DNA from 2 places in the Streptomyces sp. NPDC056734 genome. Region 1 is predicted to be linked to the other one. Evidence: riboswitches for the same ligand, from Rfam matches in the RefSeq annotation. Region 1 holds a riboswitch; the other holds the start of a gene.
The links. Region 1 has a riboswitch for S-adenosylmethionine ahead of thrC (threonine synthase). Riboswitches for the same ligand answer to the same signal wherever they lie in the genome.
Positions count from the first base shown of each region.

Region 2: linked by a shared signal. The riboswitch ahead of ACFRFC_RS26315 (aminotransferase class V-fold PLP-dependent enzyme) and the one ahead of thrC (threonine synthase) in region 1 are both predicted to bind S-adenosylmethionine.

Region 1 covers NZ_JBHTZD010000005.1:406,928-414,761, forward strand. The annotation lists gene ACFRFC_RS10205 (PTS transporter subunit EIIC) at 1-226, shown strand, start outside; gene ACFRFC_RS10210 (hypothetical protein) at 292-861, shown strand; gene ACFRFC_RS10215 (metallophosphoesterase) at 906-1,790, opposite strand; gene groL (chaperonin GroEL) at 2,199-3,821, opposite strand; gene ACFRFC_RS10225 (cold-shock protein) at 4,119-4,322, opposite strand; gene ACFRFC_RS10230 (MoaD/ThiS family protein) at 4,710-4,988, opposite strand; gene thrC (threonine synthase) at 5,109-6,392, opposite strand; SAM riboswitch class I at 6,411-6,569, opposite strand; gene ACFRFC_RS10240 (glucosyl-3-phosphoglycerate synthase) at 6,779-7,723, shown strand; gene ACFRFC_RS10245 (trehalose-6-phosphate synthase) at 7,806-7,834, shown strand, end outside.
Region 2 covers NZ_JBHTZD010000018.1:15,662-23,495, forward strand. The annotation lists gene trpD (anthranilate phosphoribosyltransferase) at 1-862, shown strand, start outside; SAM riboswitch class IV at 951-1,067, shown strand; gene ACFRFC_RS26315 (aminotransferase class V-fold PLP-dependent enzyme) at 1,239-2,612, shown strand; gene ACFRFC_RS26320 (glycerate kinase) at 3,043-4,242, opposite strand; gene ACFRFC_RS26325 (SLC13 family permease) at 4,310-5,722, opposite strand; gene ACFRFC_RS26330 (response regulator transcription factor) at 5,895-6,557, opposite strand; gene ACFRFC_RS26335 (ATP-binding protein) at 6,574-7,834, opposite strand, start outside.

The DNA of each region.
Region 1 (7,834 bases):
GTTCGCGATGCTCGGCGTGCGGGTGGGCGCGACGGCGATCGGCCCGTCCGGCTGGGCCCTGTTCCCCCTGCTGGCCGGCAACCGGGGCCTGGGCCTGACGGCGGCGGTGTACGCGGGCGGCCTCCTCACCGGTTACGCGGCCGGCTTCCTCACGACGTACACCGTCGGCCTCCGGCACACCCCCCTGAGCCCACCACCGTCCCCGTCCCCGGACACCGGAAACTGAGCCCGCCCCGCCCCACACCACCCCACCGAATACCTCTCCACCCTCCGCCGTACGACACTGAGGCCATGAACCACGCCCAACTGACCGCCGTGGGCCGAGCCCTCCGGGTCCTCGGCGAGCACGGGGACGCCCTGAGCGGGACCACCCCGGACGCCAAGCTGCACGAGATCCGCGCCGATCTGCGCCGCGCGGCCGATCTGCTGGAGGACAGCGTCAGTACGGCGGCGCCCACCACCCGGTGCGCCGAGCATCCGGGCGGCCCGGTCGACGAGAGCGCCCCCGACCTGTGCCTGCTGTGCGAGACCCGGCGCCGCACGGCCCGCCGGGCGGAGTACAACGGCCCGGCGGGACCCGGCGGCCCGGCCACCGCCACGCCCTCCCGCTACGGGGTGAGCGGCGACCGGCCGCAGCCCCAGCAGCGCTGGCTGCCGGAGCTGTGGAACGGCCAGGAGTGGCAGCTGTGCGGCACCCCGCGCCGCGACCGCCACGAGGCCGAGCTGTACCTCACCGCCCAGCGCCGCGGCTCCCGCCCGGCGATGGCGTACCGCCTGGTCCACGAATTCACCGACTACGAGGTGCTACGGGTGTGGGGAACGCCGGTCCGCACGGACATCGAGCCGATGGGCAACCTGTAGGGCATAGGTGAATTGATTGAGTTACTCAAGAAATACGGGTCAGGTCAGCGCATCCGTCCCCGCGCTTCGATGAAGTCCATCACCTGGTCCTCGTCCCGCTCGGACAGCGTCTCGTGGGCGCGCGGGTCACGGGCGTGCAGGGTGTGGAACAGCGGCCCCGCGGCCCCGCCCACATCGATCACGGACGCGGCGGCACCGCGCACGATCCGCTCGGTGTCCCAGTCGGCGGTGAGGTCGACGCGGTTGACCACGGCCGGGCAGACCCAGACCGGGACGGAGGCGAGCAGCCCGAGGAGCTGGAGATGGAAGTGCCCGGTCAGCACGGCCCGTACGTCACTGCCGTGCAGCACCTCCCCCAGCGCGCGCGGATTGCGCAGCCCGAAGGTCCGCTGGATGTCCACGTCCATGGCGATCGGCGGGTGATGGAAGGCGAGGATCGTGCCCCGCTGGGCACTGGTGCGCAGCAGGTTGTGCAACCAGTCCAGCTGGGCGTCGCTCAGCCCGCCGTACACCTCGCCGGGCACCAGCGAGTCCATGGTGATGAACCGGTACCCCCGCACCACGCTCACCGCCGCCCGCTCCCCCTCGGCGGAGGAGAGGACCGTCTGGGCGAGGTCCGAGCCGTCGGCCGCCAGATGCCCGCTGCCGAGCACCTTGCCGAACGCCTCACGGTCGTCGTGATTGCCCGTGGTGAAGAACAGCGGCACACGCATTCCCGCCGCGAACTCCCCCAGCAACTCCCGCGCGATCGCGTACGACTCCACCGCCCCGTCGTCCGCGATGTCCCCGGTGACCACGATCGCGTCGACCTCACGCTGATGCCGCAGCTCACCCAGCATCAGACGCAACGATTCGATGGGGTCGACGCCGTGCCGGTTGGGTCCGGCGGTCCGCTCGATATGAGTATCGGACAGTTGGAGGATCCGCATAGGCGGCACGCTAGCGCCCCACCCCCTCCCCCGCGCACCGTACGAACAGAAAGATCCCCCCTCCGGGAAACCCGGAACACCTCAAAAAGGGCGCGAGGCCGAGGCTTTTCAGGGGCGCGGGCCCTTCGAACGAACGCAGCCGTCACCTCCCCAGACACGCGGGCCCTTCGAACGGACGCAGCCGTCATCTCCCTAGGGGCGCGGGCCCTTCGAACGGACGCAGCCGTCATCTCCCTAGGGGCGCGGGGAACTGCGCGACCAGCCCCCACCGAACCCGCATCCGCCCCCACCACCCAAGCCCCCCACCACGAAGCGCCCCCTCCCCCAAAAACGCCCGAGGGCGACACCCCCGGAACCCCCGGAGGGTGTCGCCCTCGAACCATAAGGACGCAGATCGAGCAACCCCGATCAGAAGTCCATGTCACCGCCCGGCATACCGCCACCGGCAGGCGCGGCGGCCTTCTCCGGCTTGTCGGCGATAACAGCCTCGGTGGTGAGGAACAGCGCGGCGATCGACGCGGCGTTCTGAAGCGCCGAGCGCGTCACCTTCGCCGGGTCGATGATCCCCTCGGCGATCATGTCCACGTACTCACCGGTCGCGGCGTTCAGACCGTGACCCGGGGTGAGGTTGCGGACCTTCTCCACCACGACGCCGCCCTCAAGGCCGGCGTTGACGGAGATCTGCTTCAGCGGAGCCTCAAGGGCGAGCTTCACGGCGGCGGCACCCGTCGCCTCGTCACCCTCCAGCTCCAGCTTCTCGAAGACCGAGGAAGCCTGGAGCAGCGCCACGCCACCACCGGCGACGATGCCCTCCTCGACGGCCGCCTTGGCGTTGCGCACGGCGTCCTCGATGCGGTGCTTGCGCTCCTTCAGCTCCACCTCGGTCGCGGCACCGGCCTTGATGACGGCCACGCCGCCCGCGAGCTTCGCCAGGCGCTCCTGGAGCTTCTCGCGGTCGTAGTCGGAGTCGCTGTTCTCGATCTCGGCGCGGATCTGGTTGACCCGGCCGGCGACCTGGTCCGAGGACCCGGCGCCGTCGACGATGGTGGTCTCGTCCTTGGTGATGACGACCTTGCGGGCACGGCCCAGGAGGTCCAGGGTCGTGTTCTCCAGCTTGAGGCCGACCTCCTCGGAGATCACCTCGCCGCCGGTGAGGATCGCGATGTCGTTCAGCATCGCCTTGCGGCGGTCGCCGAAGCCCGGGGCCTTGACCGCGACGGACTTGAAGGTGCCGCGGATCTTGTTGACGACCAGGGTCGACAGGGCCTCGCCCTCGACGTCCTCGGCGATGATCAGCAGCGGCTTGCCCGACTGCATGACCTTCTCCAGGAGCGGGAGCAGGTCCTTGACGTTGGAGATCTTGGAGTTCGCGATGAGGATGTACGGGTCCTCCAGCGACGCCTCCATGCGCTCCATGTCGGTGGCGAAGTAGGCGGAGATGTAGCCCTTGTCGAAGCGCATGCCCTCCGTCAGCTCAAGCTCCAGCCCGAAGGTCTGGGACTCCTCGACGGTGATGACGCCTTCCTTGCCGACCTTGTCCATCGCCTCGGCGATCAGCTCGCCGATCTGGGTGTCGGCGGCGGAGATGGAGGCCGTGGAGGCGATCTGCTCCTTGGTCTCGACCTCCTTCGCCTGGTCGAGCAGCGCGCCGGAGACGGCCTCGACGGCCTTCTCGATACCACGCTTGAGAGCCATCGGGTTGGCGCCCGCGGCGACGTTCCGCAGGCCCTCCTTGACCAGGGCCTGAGCCAGGACGGTGGCCGTCGTCGTACCGTCACCGGCGACGTCGTCCGTCTTCTTGGCTACTTCCTTGACCAGCTCGGCGCCGATCTTCTCGTACGGGTCTTCGAGCTCGATCTCCTTGGCGATGGAGACACCATCGTTGGTGATCGTGGGGGCGCCCCACTTCTTCTCAAGGACGACGTTGCGGCCCTTGGGGCCGAGGGTGACCTTGACGGCGTCGGCGAGCTGGTTCATACCGCGCTCAAGGCCGCGCCGCGCCTCCTCGTCGAACGCGATGATCTTGGCCATGTGAAGTGGTCCCTCCAGGACTGGGGGTGATTCTTCGGACCGCGCCCGCGCCCGCGACGGACGGCTCGCTCACCCTGTGGATCCTTGCCCCACCCGGCTTGCGGCCTCACCGACCCGGTCCTTCGTTGTCACTCTCACCTTCAGAGTGCTAACGCCAATGATTAGCACTCGCCCCTGGAGAGTGCAAGCGCCCGCCGTGATCCACCAGGGGCGCGGAGGCGCCCCGACGGGGCGTCGAGGGGGCACGCGGAAGGGCCCGCACCCAGTGGATGCGGGCCCTTCCCTAGCAAGAAATGTTCAGGCGGTGACGCGAACCATATCGGCCTGCGGGCCCTTCTGGCCCTGCGAGATCTCGAACTCGACCCGCTGGCCCTCTTCCAGGGTGCGGTATCCGTCCATCTGAATCGCGCTGTAGTGGACGAAGACGTCCGCACCACCGTCGACCGCGATGAAGCCGTACCCCTTCTCCGCGTTGAACCACTTGACGGTGCCCTGAGCCATGCCTAACTCCCCTATTACTGGCCCTTGCACAGATCCACACTTCGCGGACCCGGGTCAGACCTCACCCCCCGATCGGTGGGGGCGTGCGCCGGAACGCGTCGACCGCGGCCGAATGTATCTGCCCAACTGCTGTCTGCAACAGGTCAATCGGACGAGAAATCCGGGCAGGACCGGTCGGGAATTTCTGGAGAATTCCTCAGACTCCGGGGCAAGTCGGGCCCGACAAAGAGAACGAAAGACGCAAAGGAAGCTCACACTTTGGCTACTTCTCATCGCTGCCTCGGAACGCGAACGGCAGCGGTTCCCCAACTCTACCCTGCTTAACCATGCAGAATTGCCCCCTCCGTTTCTCTCACGGAGAGGGCAATTCGACGAACGGTGGGTGACTCAGCAGCCGCCGGCCACGGCCGGGATGATCGACACCCCGGCCCCGTCGGGCGTGGCCGTCTCCAGCCCCTGCTCGAAGCGCACATCATCATCATTGACGTACACGTTCACGAACCGCCGCAGCTTGCCCTGATCGTCCAGCACCCGGGCGGCGATCCCGGCATGCTTCGTCTCCAGATCCGCGATGACCTCACCAAGATTCCCCCCTTCAGCGGCAACCTCGGCCTGCCCACCCGTGTAGGTCCGCAGAATGGTAGGGATACGAACGGTAACGCTCACTTTGAACCTCCGGTCAGCTAACGCCCTTTAAGGGGCGCGGGGCGCTATCGATATGCGGCTTCCGCCGCGCGGGCGCGACCAGCCCCCACCGGCCCGCAGACAAATTCAATGGAACTGGACCTAGACCAACCCGGCCTCGCGGAACGACTCCAGACTGGGCCGAATGGTCGCCGTCAACCCGGTGTCCGCAACCGCGTCCAACGTCTTCAACCCATCCCCGGTATTAAGAACCACCGTGGTCAGCGAAGGATCGAGCACCCCGCTCTCCACCAGCTTCTTGGTGACCCCCACGGTCACCCCCCCGGCGGTCTCCGCGAAAATCCCCTCGGTCCGCGCGAGCAACCGAATCGCGTCGACGACCTGCTCGTCGTTCACATCCTCCACCGCCCCGCCCGTACGCCGCGCGATATCGAGCACGTACGGCCCGTCCGCCGGGTTGCCGATGGCCAGCGACTTGGCGATGGTGTTCGGCTTCTGCGGGCGCACCACGTCGTGGCCGCCCTTGAAGGCGGCGGAGACCGGCGAGCAGCCCTCGGCCTGGGCGCCGAAGATCTTGTAGGGCCGGTCCTCGACCAGCCCGAGCTTGATCAGCTCCTGGAGCCCCTTGTCGATCTTGGTGAGCTGGGAGCCGGAGGCGATCGGCACCACGATCTGGTCGGGCAGCCGCCAGCCGAGCTGCTCGCAGATCTCGTACGCCAGGGTCTTGGACCCCTCCGCGTAGTACGGCCGCAGATTGACGTTGACGAAGCCCCAGCCCTCGCCGGCCGGGTCGCCGATCAGCTCGGAGCAGAAACGGTTCACGTCGTCGTAGTTGCCCTCGATGCCGATCAGCTCGCCGCCGTAGACCGCGGCCATGACGACCTTGCCCTGCTCCAGGTCGTGCGGGATGAAGACGCAGGAGCGCAGGCCCGCGCGGGCGGCTGCGGCGCCGACCGCGCCGGCCAGGTTGCCGGTGGAGGAGCAGGACAGGGTGGTGAAGCCGAAGGCACGGGCGGCCTCCAGGGCCTGGGCGACGACCCGGTCCTTGAAGGAGTGGGTGGGGTTGCCGGAGTCGTCCTTGACATACAGGCCGCCGGTGATGCCCAGCTCACGGGCCAGGTTGTCGGCCTGGACGAGCTTGGTCCAGCCGGGGTTCAGGTTGGGCTTGTCGGCCACGTCCGCGGGGACGGGCAGCAGCGGCGCGTAGCGCCAGATGTTCGCGGGGCCCGCTGCGATCCGCCCCCGCAGTTCCTCGGTGTCGTAGGCCGAGAAGTCGTAGGCGATCTCCAGCGGGCCGAAACACTCCTCGCAGGCGAAGAGCGGGCCGAGCGGGACGCGATGGCCGCATTCGCGGCAGGAGAGCGCGGCGGCGGGTCCGAGATCGATGGTGGAATTGCCGGTCTTCGCGACAGTCTGCACAGCCATGTGAGGCGAGGCCCTTTCTCCTCATCTTCCCCACGACGCATTTCGTCGTGAGACGGATTTGGCACCTTCCCTAGCCGGGAGCCTCGCGGTGACGATCGTCAGCGATCGGTTACGAGACCGGCTGGAGGGTTGCCGGGGCTTCATCGGGCCGTTTCCCTCTGCCCCTCTGGATGAGCAATATGCGGTTGTTCTTGCGGTTATATGTTCGGTTGTGTGCGCCGCGGACCCCCGACATGCGATGGTCATCAGCGTTGTTCAAGACTGTAACCGAAGGCCAGGACAGTTGAGATAGTCGTCCGTACCGCGAGATGGATCACACCGCCGGTGAGGCGCCGGTGACCTGGGGTTCCATCGCGTGCGAGCCCAACAGTGAGGAGCCGCGGACCGTGCTGGAAGAAGTCGAGCGCTGGCTCGGGACCCACACCTGGTCCCTGACCGACCGCCCGCTGCACCGCATCCTGGCCGCCAAGCGCAGCACCGGCCAGTCGGTCAGCGTGGTGCTGCCCGCGCTGAACGAGGAGGAGACCGTCGGCGACATCGTCGCGGTGATCCGCCACGACCTGATGGACCAGGTGCCGCTCGTCGACGAGATCGTCGTCGTGGACTCCGGCTCCACCGACCGCACCGCCGAGGTGGCCGCCGCCGCGGGCGCCCGGGTGGTGCACCGCGACGAGATCCTGCCGCGGCTGCCGGCCGTCCCCGGCAAGGGCGAGGTGCTGTGGCGCTCGCTGCTGGTCACGAGCGGTGACATCGTCTGCTTCATCGACGCCGACCTCAAGGAGTTCTCCTCGGACTTCGTGTCCGGCATCGTCGGCCCGCTGCTCACCGAGCCCGGGATCGACCTCGTCAAGGGCATGTACGACCGTCCGCTGGCGGGCGCGGCCGGACAGGGCGGCCGGGTCACCGAGCTGATGGCCCGCCCGCTGCTGAATCTGCACTGGCCCCAGCTGGCCGGTTTCGTGCAGCCGCTCGGCGGCGAGTACGCGGCCCGCCGCTCCCTGCTGGAACAGCTGCCCTTCCCCGTCGGGTACGGCGTCGAGCTGGGCATGCTGGTGGACTCCCTGCATCTCGTGGGCCTCGACGCGCTCGCCCAGGTCGATGTCGGGGTGCGCAAGCACCGGCACCAGGACGGACAGGCGCTCGGCCGGATGGCCGCCGCGATCTACCGCACCGCGCAGCTGCGGCTGGCCCGCGGGCAGCTGGTCCGGCCCTCGATCACCCAGTTCGAGCGCGGTGAGGAGGGCTTCGAGCCGCGGACGTACTCCGTGGACACCGAGGAGCGGCCGCCGATGGCGGAGATCTCCGAGTACGCGTCCCGCAAGGTCGCGTGAGGCCACGGGTGACGCCGTATACGGCGGGCGGGTGGCAGAACCGTACGTTTGAGCGTTTACGGCTCGGGCTAGGTTGAGGCGTATGGCTGCAACCTTCGGCGCTGCTCGGGT
Region 2 (7,834 bases), on a different contig from region 1:
GATCAACGGTCTGGTACGGACCATGTATGAGCACGCCAAGGTGATCGAGGTGCCCGGCCGCACGGTCGACATCGTCGGCACCGGCGGCGACGGCGCCAAGACGGTGAACATCTCCACCATGGCCTCAATCGTGGTGGCCGGCGCGGGCGCCACCGTCGTCAAGCACGGCAACCGGGCCGCGTCCTCCGCGTCCGGCGCCTCCGACGTGCTGGAGAAGCTCGGCGTCAATCTGGAGCTGACCCCGTCCCGGGTGGCCGAGGTGGCCCAGGAGGCCGGGATCACCTTCTGCTTCGCGGTCAGGTTCCACCCGGCGCTGCGGCACGCGGGCGCGGCCCGCGGCCAGCTCGGCATCCGTACGGTGTTCAACATCCTCGGTCCGCTGACCAACCCGGCCCGGGTGCGCGCCCAGGCCGTCGGGGTCGCCGACCCCCGGATGGCGCCGGTCGTCGCGGGCGTCTTCGCCGAGCGCGGCAACTCCTCGCTGGTCTTCCGGGGCGACGACGGCCTCGACGAGCTGACCGTCACCGCCACCTCCCGGGTCTGGGTGGTGCGCGACGGCAAGGTCACCGAGGAGACCTTCGACCCCCGGGACGTCGGCCTCGACCTGGTCCCGGTCGACGCCCTGCGCGGCGGCGACCCGTCCTTCAACGCGGAGGTCGCCCGCCGGCTGCTGGACGGCGAACGCGGTCCGGTCCGCGACGCCGTGGTGCTCAACGCCGCCGCCGCGCTGGCCGCCCTGGACCCCACCGGGGAGCCGCTCACCGAGCAACTGCGGGCCGGGATGGCGCGGGCCGAGCGGTCCATCGACTCGGGGGCGGCGAAGCGGACGCTGGAGCGGTGGGTGGCGGCGAGCAACGCCTGAGGGGCCGGCACGGTGTGACGCAGGGCGCAGTCCAGATGACGGACTGCGCCCTTGCGTGCACATGATCGTATGGCAGGATGTTGGACCAGGTCATGAGCGACAGCCATCAGGCCCCGGCCGGCTGTCCGGCAACCCTCCGTCCGTGGCGGGGTGCCCCGGGTGAAGACCAGGCCGTAGGCAGCGAGGTCTGCGGCAAGCGCGGACCCCTCGTGTCACCAGGGGTCCTGGTCGTCGAGGAGCCTTCCGTGAGCAAGCGAATGCGATAGGGCCGCAGAGCCCCGCCTCCGCGATCCCTTTCTGTCTTCATCGCCGCGCTTGAGCGTGTTCGTTGTTCGCTCGCGTGGGGAATTCCGCCTGCCTGTACGGGAGTTGACCCATGTCCGTCTCCACCGCCATCACCGCTGCCGCCCCCACCCTCGGTGAGCCGCTGCCCGTCCTCGGCCGGGACGTCACCGTGCCGCTCGTCACCGGCGGCGAGGTCGGTTACGCCGCGCTCGACTACGCCGCCAGCGCGCCCGCCCTCCAGCGGGTCTGGGACGACGTGGCCGCCTACGCGCCCTACTACGGCAGCGTGCACCGGGGCGCCGGATACCTCTCTCAGTTGTCCACCGACCTGTTCGAGAACGCCCGCAGGACGGTCGCCGAGTTCCTCGGCTGCCGCGAGGACGACCAGGTGGTGTTCACCCGGTCCACCACCGACTCCCTCAACCTGCTCGCCGCCGCGCTGCCCGCCGGCTGCCAGGTCTTCGTCTTCGAGACCGAGCACCACGCCTCGCTGCTGCCCTGGAAGGACGCGAAGGTCAGCTACCTCGACGCCCCGCGCACCCCGCGCCAGGCCGTCGAGACCCTGGAGCGCGCCCTCGCCGCCCGCGACCCGCACGGCCCCGCCCTGGTCTGTGTCACCGGCGCCTCCAACGTCACCGGCGAGCTGTGGCCGGTCGGGGAACTGGCCGCCGCCGCCCACGCGCACGGCGCCCGGATCGTCCTGGACGCCGCCCAGCTCGCCCCCCACCATCCCGTCTCCGTCACCGATCTCGACGTGGACTGGGTCGCCTTCTCCGGGCACAAGCTGTACGCCCCCTTCGGCTCCGGCGTGCTGGCCGGCCGCGCCGACTGGCTGCGGGCCGCCGAGCCCTACCTCGCGGGCGGCGGCGCCAGCCGCAAGGTCACCCGGCGTGAGGACGGCGGCGTGGACGTCGAGTGGCACGACAGCGCCGCCCGCCACGAGGCCGGCTCGCCCAACGTCATCGGCGCCTACTCCATCGCCTCCGCCTGCAAGGCCCTCACCGACGCCGGTTTCAACACCCTGGTGGCCCGCGAGCGGCAGCTGATCAGCGCCGTGCGGGCCGGGCTCGCCGACGTCCCCGAGGTGCGGATCCTGTCCCTCTTCGGCGACGACGCCCCCCGCGTCGGCGTGATCTCCTTCGTGGTCGACGGCTGGAACAGCTCCCACTTCGCCGCCGCGCTCTCCGCCGAGTACGGCATCGGCGTCCGCGACGGCCTGTTCTGCGCCCACCCGCTGGTCCGCACCCTGCTCGGCACCGACCCCGAGACCCAGGGCGAGTGCGGGGCCCCGGAGGCGGCACCGGGTGAGAAGTCCCTCAACGCCATCCGCGTCAGCTTCGGCGCGGGCACCCCCGACGAACACGTGGCCCGCTTCGTCCGGGCCGTACGCGAACTGGTGTCCGGCGGCGCCCGCTGGAGCTACCGCACGGTCGACGGCCGCTGCGTCCCCGACACGTCGGCGTGAGGGGGCGGGCGGCGCCGGGCATTACGGTCGATGGGCGGTGCACCCCGGACACCTCCGCCCGAGCAGCCACCCGGGCGCCCGCTACCCGCCGGCCGGAGCTACCCGTACGGTCGACGGCCGGTGCGCTCCCGGACGCCTCGGTCTGAGCGGGCGGTCGGGCGCCGGGTGCCGCCCGGTGGAGCCACCCGTAGGGTCGACGGCCGGTGTGCCCCCGGGCACCTCGGCGTGGGCAGGGAGTTGGGTACTCGGTATGGCTCGCTGGAGCTACTCGTACGGTGAATGGCCGGTGCGCCCCGGGCATCTCGGCGTGAGCGGGCGGTCGCGCGCCTGGCATCGCCCGCAGGAGCTACCCGTACGGCCGGAGGTCCCTGCGCCCCCGGGCACCCCGCCCGACCAGCCACCCGACCGCCCGCTACCCCCCCCGCCGGAGCTACCGCACCCTCGACGGCCGGTGTGCCCCCCGTAGCTCCCCCTGAGCCGGCAGGCGGGCGCCCAGGACGATCATGCGCAGGGCGCGTTCCGTGGCGTCGGTGAGGAGTTCCGCTGCTCGGAGCAGGGCCTCTGCCAGGGCCATCGGGGCGGGCAGGATGCCGTGGCAGGCGTCCACTCCGGGTACGTCGTGGGCGCCCTTGCCGAGGGTTCCGGCCAGGGCGAGTACGGGACGGTCGTAGAGCTTGGCGCGGCGGGCTACCTCGCCGGGTACCTTGCCGCGCTGGGTCTGTTCGTCGAGCGCGCCCTCGGCCGTCAGCACCAGATCGGCGCGGGCCAGCCGGGCGTCCAGGTCGAGATGGTCCAGGAGCACCTCGAAGCGCGGCCTCAGCCGGGCGCCCAGCGCCGCGAGCCCGGCACCGAGCCCGCCCGAGGCGCCGGTCCCGGACGCGGAGCGCAGATCGGTGCCCCGCACCCGCAGGTCCCGCGTCAGGACGTACGCCCACCGCTCCAGCCCCTCCGACAGCCGCTCCACCTGCGCCGGGGTGGCCCCCTTCTGCGGCCCGAACACCCGGGCCACGCCCCGCTCGCCGCAGAGGACGTTGTACGGGTTGCAGGCGACGAGGATCTCCGTCCCGGCGAGCCGGGGGTCGAGCCCGGCCGGGTCGATACGGTCGAGGCGTACCAACTCCCCGCCGCCGTGCGGGAGTTCGAAGCCGTCCGGGTCCAGCAGCCGTGCCCCCAGCGCCTGGAGCGCCCCCGCGCCCCCGTCGGACGTCCCGGAGTCCCCGCAGCCGACGACGATCCGCCGTACGCCCGTGTCGAGCGCGGCCCGGATCAGCTCACCCACGCCGTAGGTGGTGGTGGCCCCGGGATCGCGCAGGCTGGCCGGGACGAGGGACAGCCCGGCGACGGCCGCCATCTCCACCACGGCGGTGCGCCCGGAGTCCAGCAGCGCGAAGTGCGTGCCGATGACCTCGCCGAGCGGCCCGGTGGCCGACAGTGCCACCAGCCGCCCGCCCCCGGCGGTGGCGAGGGCACGGGCGGTGCCCTCGCCCCCGTCCACGAGCGGGATGAGATCGACCTCGGCGTCGGGCAGCACCCGCCGCACCCCGGCCGCGATGGCCTCGGCGGCGGCCTGGGCGGACAGTGACTCCTTGAACCCGCTGGGGGCGATGGCGATACGGGAGAGCGCGAGCATCGAACAGCTCCTTCGAAACGGTCGGAAGGGGAACGCCCGTCTTCCTTCAGGGGCGCGACGAACTGCGCTACCGCAGGGGCACCCCCATCACCGGCCACACCACCAGCGCGAACCCGAACACCAGCAGCGCCGTCAGGGGCGCCAGGAACGCCGAGAGCCGCAGGAGATCGCGGGGCGCGTAGGTCGCCACACCCGGCACGTCCGCGAACAGCGCGACCGGCTTCGCGGACGCCGGGAGCGTGTGGCAGAACCCCGCCGCCGCCGTGGACGCCAGCGCCGCCGCGACCGGATTGACCCCGGCCGCCAGGGCCGCCGCGACCACCAGCGGCACCAGCACGGAGGACCGCGCCGAGCGGGACTGCAACACCAGGTGCGCGGCCGTGCTGATGAGCACCACCACCGCCAGGAACACCTCCGGCCCCACCCCGCTGGGCAGCCCGGAGACCAGCCACTTCGCCGCCCCGGAGTCCGACAGCGCGACCCCCATCGCCATGGTCGCCGCCATGAACAGCAGCAAGGACCACGGCACGGTCTTCAGGGCGTCCTTCAGATGCACCGTGCCCAGCGCGGGCGAGGAGGCGACCACGGCCCCGATCAGCGCGACCAGCGCCGGCGGCACCTGGTGCAACGGCTCGCTGCACCACAGCATCACGACGGTCGCCAGCAGCAGCGCGCAGCGCGACTCGGCCGCCGACCAGGGCCCGGTGACGGGCTGATCGGTGTGTTCCTGGATGTCGTCGGCGCTGATCTCGACCGGCAGCTTGCGGTCCGCCCGGCGGGTGGTGGTGAGCAGGACGACCTCGGCGGCCAGATGCGAGGACGCGATGGCCAGCGGCAGCCCGATCAGCAGCCACTGGGTGAACCCGACCCGTTCCCCGGTCGACTCCCACAGCACCGAGACGGTGATCAGATGGGCGCCCGCGCCGATCAGCGTGGCCACCGCCGACAGCAGGATCACCGTCGGGAACAGCAGCGCCAGCATCACCACCAGCCGCCGGTGCCCGGACAGCACCTTGGCCAGCGCCAGGAACACCGGCAGGGCGAGCGCGGCCCGCCCCGAGGTGGCCGGGACGGCGAACGCGGTGACCACCAGCGCGGCGGTCGTCAGATGCGTCAGCTGCCGTACGGTACGGGCCCCGCCGACCAGGAACGCCGCCGCCCGTCCCGCGAGCCCCGTCCGGGAGACCGCCGCCGCCAGGACGAACGCGCAGATCAGCAGCCACACCGTGGAGTCGCCGAGAGTGCCGAAGAACGTGTCGCTGCTGATCACCCCGGTCACGGTCAGCGCGAGTCCGGCGCCGAGCGCGATGTAGGTGTCATCGATCGGGGTGGCGATCCACAGGCAGGTCGCCAGCGCGAAGACGGCGAGGGTCAGCCGGGCGGTACCGGACAGGCCGGGGAAGTTGCCGGGGACCGCCAGCGCGGCGCACAGCGAGAACGCCAGGCACAGGCCCACGGTCAGCCGGAGATTCAGTCTCACGCCATCGAGCGTTCACGCGGGCGGTGAGCCCATGATGAGCCGTCGATGAAAGGGACTTCATGCTGCCTGGTGAGAGGCTTTCATCGGGCGTTCGAGCGCCGGGAACACCCGCCCGGACGCGCCCCCTCAGCTCATCCCCATGCCCCCCGGCTCACCCGGACGCGCCCCTGCCTCACCCGGGCAGCCGGTACCCCATCCCCCGTACCGTCTCCACCCGTTCCGCCCCCAGCTTCTTGCGCAGGGCCCGGACGTAGACGTCCACGATGTTCGAGCCGGGGTCGAAGTCGTAGCCCCAGACATGGGACAGGATCTGCTCGCGGGACAGTACCTGTCCCGGGTGGCGCAGGAACAGCTCCAGCAGCACGAATTCACGGGCCGTCAGATCGACGGTCCGCTCGCCGGAGCGGGCCCGGCGGGTGCGCAGGTCCAGGGTGAGCGAGCCGGACTTCAGGACGGTGACCTCGGGCGCCCTGGCCGCCGTACGCAGCCGCAGCCGGACCCGGGCGAGGAGTTCCTCGAAGCGGAACGGCTTGGTCATCCAGTCGTCGGCGCCGCCCTCCAGGCCGGCCACCGTGTCGCGGACCGAGTCCCGCGCGGTCAGCACGATCACCGGGGTGCTCACCCGGGCCTCGCGCAGCTCGCGCAGGACGGTGAACCCGTCGCGGGCCGGCAGCCCGATGTCCAGCACGATCAGATCGAAGCCGCCGGTGAGCGCGTACTCGTAGCCCGCCTCGCCGTCGGCGACCACGGTGGTGGTGAAGCCGTTGGCGCGCAGGCCCTTCTCCACGAAGGAGGCGATGCGTTCCTCGTCCTCCACGATGAGGATGCGGTTCATGGGCGTGCCTCTCCCGTCATGGACGTGCTTCTTCCAGGGTGAGTACGAAGGTGGCGCCGCCCCCGTCGGTGTCGTGCAGGCTGGCCCGGCCGCCGTGTGCCTCCGCTATCGCGCGGACGATGGACAGTCCGAGTCCGGCGCCGGAACCGCGGGTGCCGCGCCGGGCGGTGCCGCGCCGGAAGCGTTCGAAGATCACATCGGCGTCCTGCGGCCGGACGCCCGAGCCGGAGTCGGCGACGTACAGCTCGATGTGCGGGCCCTCGGCGCGGGAGCCGATGCTGATGCGCTGGCCGGGGCCGGTGTGCTGGACGGCGTTCTGGGCGAGCTGGACCATGGCCTGGGTGATGCGCTGCGGGTCGAGCCGGACCTCGGCGTCGGCGACCTCGGCGAGATGCCATTCGCGTTCGCCCAGGGCGCGGGCCTTGACGTAGACGTCGGCGGTGAGTTCGGCGAGCTGGACCGGTTCGGGGGTGACGAAGTCGGGGCGTTCGGCCTTGGCGAGCAGCAGCAGATCCTCGACGATCCGGCTCATCCGGTCGAGTTCGTCGGTGACCAGCCGGACGGTCTCCTCCCGCTCGGCCGGATCGTCGCCCATCACCTCCAGGTGCCCGCGCACGATGGTGATGGGGGTGCGCAGTTCGTGCCCGGCGTCGTCGACGAACTCGCGCTGCGCGGCGAAGGCCCGCTCCAGCCGGTCCAGCATGGCGTTGAAGGTCTCCGCGAGGGCCGCTATGTCGTCGCGCCCGTGGACCGGTATGCGCCGCGTGAGGTCCTGCTCGGTGAGCTGGGCGGCGGCGGCCCGCACCAGCCGTACGGGTTGCAGTATCCGCCCGGCGACGACCCACCCTATGCCGGTGGTCATCAGCAGGGCGACGCCGGAGATGGCGAGCAGGATGCGGAACACCTCGTCGGCGCGGTCCTGCTCGCGCTGCGGGTGGAACGCGACGACGAACGCGGCCTGCGGATCACCGCCGTAGGGGGCGATGTCCACCTTGGCCCAGCGGATGTCGCCGACGGGGCGCTCGACGGTGCCGGTGGCCTCGGGGGAGCCGAAGATCTCCCGGCGGGCGACGGTGTCCTCGTGCAGGGGGAGCAGAGCCGGGATCTCCCGTTGCTGGATGATCTTCGCGGGGTCCGGGCCGGGGCCCGCCACCAGCCCGATCAGCTCCTCGTCGGCGTCGGCGTGCTGGCGCTCCAGGAAGACCCGCAGCAGCCGGGCCGGGTCGGTGAACGGCCGGCCGGTGGCGGGGTCTATGCCCCGCCCCTCGAACTGGGTG